DNA from 3 places in the Streptomyces sp. BK022 genome. Region 1 is predicted to be linked to each of the others. Evidence: riboswitches for the same ligand, from Rfam matches in the RefSeq annotation. Region 1 holds a riboswitch; each other region holds the start of a gene.
What was found. Region 1 has a riboswitch for thiamine pyrophosphate ahead of thiO (glycine oxidase ThiO). Riboswitches for the same ligand answer to the same signal wherever they lie in the genome.
Positions count from the first base shown of each region.

Region 1 (2,260 bases):
CGGCGGGGCGGACGCCGAGCGCCTCGCGGCCCAGCCGGAGATCGATGCCGAGCGAGGCGAAGTCCACGTCGAAGGCGGAGCCGTCGGCGGTGCCCAGCAGGACGGCCTTGGACAGCGGGGGCCGGTCGTACGGCTGGTGCGCCTCGGCGCCGATCAGGGTGACGGGCCCGGCGAAGCCCCCTTCGCGCAGGGCGACGGCGGTCTGCACCCCGGCCATCCCCGCCCCGACGACGACCACGCGCCGTTCCTGTGCCTGGCCCGCCGAAGATCTCTGCTCGCTCACACGGTCACCTTAGGTCACTGACTCTCCGTCAGTCAGTGCGCTGCGGCACCGACCTCTTCCACCACGCTGGTGCCCGCGCCCGGCCCGGATTCCCATTGCCACTCCTCCTCCAGCCTCAGGCGGCCGTCGGGCAGTTCGACCACGGTGGAGACGCAGTGCCCGGAGGCGGTGGTGCCGTCGTGCCGGAGCTGCACGTAGCGGAAGTCGAGCCGGTCCCCGGCGCGGGTGCCGACGAGGTGGCCGCGCGCGATGTCGCCGCCCGCGTACTCGGCCCAGATCCGCCCCTCGCTCTCGTGGTAGGCGAACCGGGTCCCGGTGCCCACCTGGCCAGGTGCCTGGTCGGTCACGGGGGCGAGGGTGAGTCCGTCGAGCGAGCGGGGCATGGGCGAGGGCTCCCTTACGGGTGAACTGGGCGGGCGGCTAGGCTGGCCACCGTAACTGCACTCGCGGGAGCCCGGACGCACCGGGCTGAGAGGGAGGCTGGCGGCCTCCGACCGTACGAACCTGATCCGGGTCATGCCGGCGAAGGGAGGGGCGGGACGCCCATGCCGTCACATACGTCCGAACGACCCGGTGCTCCGGACGTCCTCGTCGTCGGGGGCGGGATCATCGGCCTGGTCACCGCCTGGCGCGCGGCCGGGCGGGGGCTCACCGCCGCCGTGGTGGACCCCGTTCCCGGCGGCGGGGCCGCGCGGGTCGCGGCCGGGATGCTCGCCGCCGTCACCGAGTTGCACCACGGCGAGGAGGGGCTGCTCGCCCTGAACCTGGCCTCCGTGCGCCGCTATCCCGGTTTCGCCGCCGAGCTGGCCGAGGCCACCGGCCACGACCTCGGCTACCGCCGCTCGGGCACGCTGGCCGTCGCCTTCGACACCGACGACCGCGCCCAGCTCCGCGAGGTGCACGAGCTGCAGCTCCGGTGCGGACTGGACTCCCAGTGGCTGTCCGGGCGGGAGTGCCGCCGGCTGGAACCGATGCTGGCGCCCGGTGTGCGGGGCGGACTGCGGGCCGACGGCGACCACCAGATCGACCCCAGGCGGCTGGCCGCCGCGCTGCTCGCCGCCTGCGAGCGGGCCGGGGTGGCCTTCCACCGCACGTGGGCCGCGCGGCTCGACACCGCCGCGGACCGGGCCACCGGGATCACCACGGCGGACGGGACCTCGCTGGCCGCAGGTCAGGTGGTGCTGGCGGGCGGCAGCCTCAGCGGGCGGCTACCGGGCGTGCCCGAGGCGCTCGTACCGCCGGTGCGCCCGGTGAAGGGACAGGTGCTGCGGCTGACCGTGCCGCCCCGGTACCGGCCGTTCCTCAGCCGTACGGTGCGGGCCGTGGTGCGCGGCGGGCCGGTGTACCTGGTGCCGCGCGAGAACGGCGAGCTGGTGATCGGCGCGACCACCGAGGAGCTGGGGTACGACACCACGGTCACCGCGGGCGGGGTGTACGAGCTGCTGCGCGACGCCCATGAGCTGGTGCCCGGCATCACCGAGCTGCCGCTCACCGAGACCCTGGCCGGCCTGCGCCCCGGTTCCCCCGACAACGCCCCGCTGCTCGGCCCCTCGGGCCTGGCCGGCCTGCTGCTGGCCACCGGGCACCACCGCAACGGCGTGCTGCTCACCCCCGTCACCGGGGACGTCATGGCCGACGTGCTGTGCGGCGCGGGCCTGCCCGAGGTGGCGCGCCCGTTCTCGCCGCGCCGCTTCGCCGCCCCCTCCCCCACCCTGGAGCGCTCCGCATGAACATCCTGGTCAACGGCGAGCGCCGCGAGGTGGCGCCCGGCACCGCCCTGGACGCCGTCGTCCGCGTCCTCACCCCGGCGCCCTCCGGGGTGGCCGCCGCCGTCAACGAGACCGTGGTCCCGCGCACCCGGTGGGCCGAGACCGGCCTCGCCGAGGGCGACCGGGTCGAGGTTCTCACCGCCGTCCAGGGAGGCTGACCATGACCACCGACCCCCTGCTCCTCGGTGATCTGGCCCTGGACTCCCGG
Region 1 covers NZ_SHKU01000003.1:888,151-890,410, reverse strand. Annotated here, with positions in the region: gene EV284_RS15595 (FAD-dependent oxidoreductase) at 1-283, opposite strand, end outside; gene EV284_RS15590 (hypothetical protein) at 316-666, opposite strand; TPP riboswitch at 720-832, shown strand; gene thiO (glycine oxidase ThiO) at 829-2,013, shown strand; gene thiS (sulfur carrier protein ThiS) at 2,010-2,210, shown strand; partial or broken gene EV284_RS15575 (thiazole synthase) at 2,213-2,260, shown strand, end outside.

Region 2 (2,260 bases), on a different contig from region 1:
CTACTTCAGAACGAGTGACGTCCACGAGCTGACCCACTGGTCGCGGTTGGCGGCGATCTTCCGGGGCGCCATGGTCGCCGGGTTCTTGACGGCGGGCCCGTACTCGGTGAACTCGGCGGGCACCTTCGCGTCCTTGATCACGGGGTACACGAACATGTTCAGCGGCATGTCCTGCTGGAACTGCTTCGACAGCAGGAAGTCGAGGAACGCCTTGCCGCCCGCGGGGTTCTTCGCGTGGTCCAGCAGGCCGGCGAACTCGACCTGCCGGAAGCAGGTGCCGTCCGAGACACCCGTCGGGGCGGTCTTCGGCTTCTTCTTGGCGTAGATCACCTCGGCGGGCGGCGAGGAGGCGTACGACACGACGAGCGGCCGGTCGCCGCCCGCCTTCCTGCCCTCGGAGGAGCCGGAGAACTCCTGGTAGTACGCCTGCTCCCAGCCGTCGACGACCTTGACGCCGTTGGCCTTCAGCTTCTTCCAGTACCCCTCCCAGCCCTTGTCGCCGTATCCGGCCGCGCTGCCGAGCAGGAAGCCGAGGCCGGGCGAGGAGGTGGCGGCGTTCTCGGTGACCAGGAGGTTCTTGTATTTCGGGTCCGCGAGGTCGGCGAAGGTGCGCGGCGGCTTCAGCTTGTGCTCGGTGAAGTAGGCCTTGTCGTAGTTGACGCAGATGTCGCCTTGGTCGACCGGGGTGACGCGGTGCCCCGCCGCGTCGAGCTGGAAGGCGGGGTCGACCTGCCCGAGGCCCTTGGCGGCGTACGGCTGGAAGAGGCCGTTGTCGAGGGCGCGGGAGAGCAGGGTGTTGTCGACGCCGAAGAAGACGTCGCCCTGCGGGTTGTCCTTGGTGAGGATCGCCTTGTTGACGGCCTGCCCGGCGTCGCCGTCCTTGAGGACGCGCACTTTGTAGCCGGACTGCTTCTCGAAGTCCGCGATCACGTTCTTCGACGCGGCCCACGAGTCGTGGCTGACGAGGGTCACGGTCTTGGTGTCCGCGGCCCCCTTGGTGTCGGCGGACCCGCACGCGGAGAGCGTGAGCAGGCCGAGGCCGGCCGCCGCGGCCACGAAGGTCTTGGTGTGCACTGGTGGTCCTCCTGGGTGGGCCAGGAAGAGACGCGGCCCTGCCCGGACTCCGCGCGGGAGGCCGGGCAGGGCACAACAGCTTGAGTGATGACCGAACTTCCTACCCAGAATGACCTGGGCGAGGTTCAGAGGGTCTGCGGCCTGGTTGCCGCACTCTCAGCGCTGTGGCGCTCCCCTGTCGGAATATGCAGATGTATGACTGGTATGACGTTGTACTGACCGGCCCAGGTTACCGCTCGGTGGCCGCGAGCTGGCCACACGCCCCGTCGATCTCCTGACCGCGGGTGTCCCGGACGGTCACCGGCACGCCGTGCGCGGCGATGGCCTCCACGAACGCCTTCTCGTCCTCGGGACGGGAGGCGGTCCACTTGGAGCCGGGGGTGGGGTTGAGCGGGATCAGGTTGACGTGCACGGGCCTGCCCTTGAGCATCCGGCCGAGCCGGTCACCGCGCCACGCCTGGTCGTTGATGTCCCGGATCAGGGCGTACTCGATGGACAGCCGGCGGCCGGACTTCTCCGCGTACTCGAACCCGGCGTCCAGCACCTCGCGCACCTTCCACCGCGTGTTCACGGGGACGAGGGTGTCGCGCAGCTCGTCGTCGGGGGCGTGCAGCGAGATCGCCAGCCGGCACTTGAAGCCCTCGTCGGCGAAGCGGTGGATGGCGGGGACGAGGCCGACGGTCGACACGGTGATACCGCGCTGGGACAGCCCGAGGCCGTCGGGGGCGGGGTCGGTGAGCGCCCGGATGGCCCCCACGACCCGCTTGTAGTTGGCGAGCGGCTCGCCCATGCCCATGAAGACGATGTTGGAGAGCCGCGCGGGGCCGCCGGGCACCTCGCCGTCCCTCAGCGCCCGCATGCCGTCCACGATCTGGTGCACGATCTCGGCGGTGGACAGGTTCCGGTCGAGGCCCGCCTGCCCGGTCGCGCAGAACGGGCAGTTCATCCCGCACCCGGCCTGGCTGCTGATGCACATGGTGACCCGGTCCGGGTACCGCATCAGCACCGACTCCACGAGCGTGCCGTCGAACAGCCGCCACAGCGTCTTACGGGTGGTGCCCTGGTCCGTGGCCAGATGCCGGACCACCGACATCAGCTCCGGGAACAGCGCCTCCCGCAGCTTCTCCCGCGAGCCGGCCGGGATGTCCGTCCACTGCTCGGGGTCGTGCGCGTACCGCGCGAAGTA
Region 2 covers NZ_SHKU01000002.1:1,087,409-1,089,668, reverse strand. Annotated here, with positions in the region: gene EV284_RS11105 (thiamine ABC transporter substrate-binding protein) at 1-1,074, opposite strand; TPP riboswitch at 1,154-1,261, opposite strand; gene rlmN (23S rRNA (adenine(2503)-C(2))-methyltransferase RlmN) at 1,304-2,260, opposite strand, start outside.
Region 2: linked by a shared signal. The riboswitch ahead of EV284_RS11105 (thiamine ABC transporter substrate-binding protein) and the one ahead of thiO (glycine oxidase ThiO) in region 1 are both predicted to bind thiamine pyrophosphate.

Region 3 (2,260 bases), on a different contig from region 1:
TCGAGCCGGGCCGCAGACCGTCACCGAGCGAGTAGGTGACGTCGTAGGCGGCGAGGATCTCGCAGAGCTCCTCGAAGTGCTCGTACAGGAACGACTCCTTGTGGTGCGCCAGGCACCAGGCGGCCATGATCGAGCCGCCGCGCGAGACGATGCCCGTCTTCCGGTTCGCCGTGAGCGGGACGTAGGGCAGACGCACACCGGCGTGCACCGTCATGTAGTCCACGCCCTGCTCGGCCTGCTCGATCACTGTGTCCTTGTAGATCTCCCAGGTCAGCTCCTCGGCCCGGCCGTCGACCTTCTCCAGCGCCTGGTAGAGCGGCACGGTGCCGATGGGGACGGGGGAGTTGCGCAGCACCCACTCGCGGGTGGTGTGGATGTTGCGCCCGGTGGAGAGGTCCATGACCGTGTCCGCGCCCCAGCGGGTCGCCCACGTCATCTTCTCCACCTCCTCCTCGATCGAGGAAGTGACCGCCGAGTTGCCGATGTTGGCGTTGACCTTCACCAGGAACCGCTTACCGATGATCATCGGCTCGATCTCCGGATGGTTCACATTGGCGGGCAGCACGGCGCGTCCCGCCGCGATCTCGTCGCGGACCACCTCGGGAGCGACGTTCTCCCGGAGCGCCACGAACTCCATCTCCGGCGTGATCTCCCCCTGGCGGGCGTACGCGAGCTGGGTGACCGCCCGGCCCGCGCGTCCGCGCCGGGGCTGGCGGGGCCGTCCCGGGAAGACGGCGTCCAGATTGCGCAGCCCGCCGCGCGGCGAGGTGTGCTTGAGCCCGTCGTCCTCGGGGCGGACCGGACGGCCCGCGTACTCCTCGGTGTCGCCACGGGCGACGATCCAGTTCTCCCGCAGCGGGACGAGCCCCCGGCGGACATCGGTGTCGGCTTCCGGATCGGTGTACGGGCCTGAGGTGTCGTACAGCGTGACCGACCGCCCGTTGGTGAGATGCACCTGACGGACCGGCACGCGCAGGTCGGGGCGCGAACCCGCGACATACGCCTTGTGCCAGCCGATGGACTTTCCGGCCTCCTCGCCCGACGAGTTGTTCGTCGCGTTCTGCGTGGAGGCAGGCGTGCGTGCGTCCTTGTTGGTCATGAGACCTACTCCCTACGCCGGCATTACCCGGTAACAGGTTCGGCGGTCGACGCAGCGATTCCCGTCCGCAGATGTTCACGGGGAACCACGTTCCACGTGAAACATCGCAACGACGGAGGTCAGCGCCCTCTCAGCCCGGTGCTCCGAGCTCCCGCGTGTGCAAAGGTGCCTCCACGCTAGCGCCCCATGTGACGGGATGAACAGTGGGCCTCCCCCGTTCTTGCAATGATCGGGCCGTGACCACGACGCAGCAGTCTCCCTACCCTCCTCCCGGCCCACCCCACCGGCCCGGCTCCGGACCAGGTCCCGGCGACGGGGGTGGACAGGGGCACGGGCACGGTGGGCACGGCCACGATGGGCACGGGCACGATGGGCACGGCGGGCATGGGCACGGCGGGCACGGTTCCGGGGGCGGGCACGGCCATTCCCACAGTCACGGCCCCGCCACACCGGTCTCCAAGCATCTGCGCAAGGTCATCGCGGCCATCCTGATCCCGTTCAGCGCGGCCGTCGTGGTGGGGCTGGTGGTGCTCTGGCCCGGAGGCGCGCCCCCGCACCAGCGCACCGGCGTGGGCTTCGACCGCCAGACGCAGCAGGCCACCGTCACCACGGTGACCTCCGTGAGCTGCCAGGTCGGTGGCGCGGGCGGGCAGGCCCCCGTCGGCGACCCCTCCGCCACCGGCGGCGCTCAGGGCGCCCAGGAGGACAAGAAGGGCCCCTGCAAGAAGGCCACGGTCCGGGTCGACACCGGCAAGGACAAGGGCCGCACCTTCACCGAGCTGGTGCAGCCGGACCAGACCCGGCAGCTGCACCAGGGCGACAAGGTGGTGGTCGCCTACGAGCCCAAGGCGCCGAAGGAGCTCCAGTACGCGGTCACGGATCTGAACCGCACGTTCCCCATGGCCCTGCTCGCCGGGATCTTCGCGGTCGCCGTCGTGGTGGTGGGCCGGCTGCGCGGCGTCATGGCGCTGGTGGCCCTGGCGGTCAGCTTCCTGGTACTGACCCTGTTCATCATGCCCGCGGTGCTCCAGGGTTCGAACCCGCTGCTGGTGGCGGTGGTCGGGTCGAGCGCGATCATGCTGATCGCCCTGTACATGTGCCATGGCCTCTCGGCCCGCACCTCCGTAGCGGTGCTCGGCACGCTGGTCTCGCTGCTGCTGA
Region 3 covers NZ_SHKU01000006.1:176,745-179,004, forward strand. Annotated here, with positions in the region: gene thiC (phosphomethylpyrimidine synthase ThiC) at 1-1,099, opposite strand, end outside; TPP riboswitch at 1,092-1,264, opposite strand; gene EV284_RS24575 (YibE/F family protein) at 1,336-2,260, shown strand, end outside.
Region 3: linked by a shared signal. The riboswitch ahead of thiC (phosphomethylpyrimidine synthase ThiC) and the one ahead of thiO (glycine oxidase ThiO) in region 1 are both predicted to bind thiamine pyrophosphate.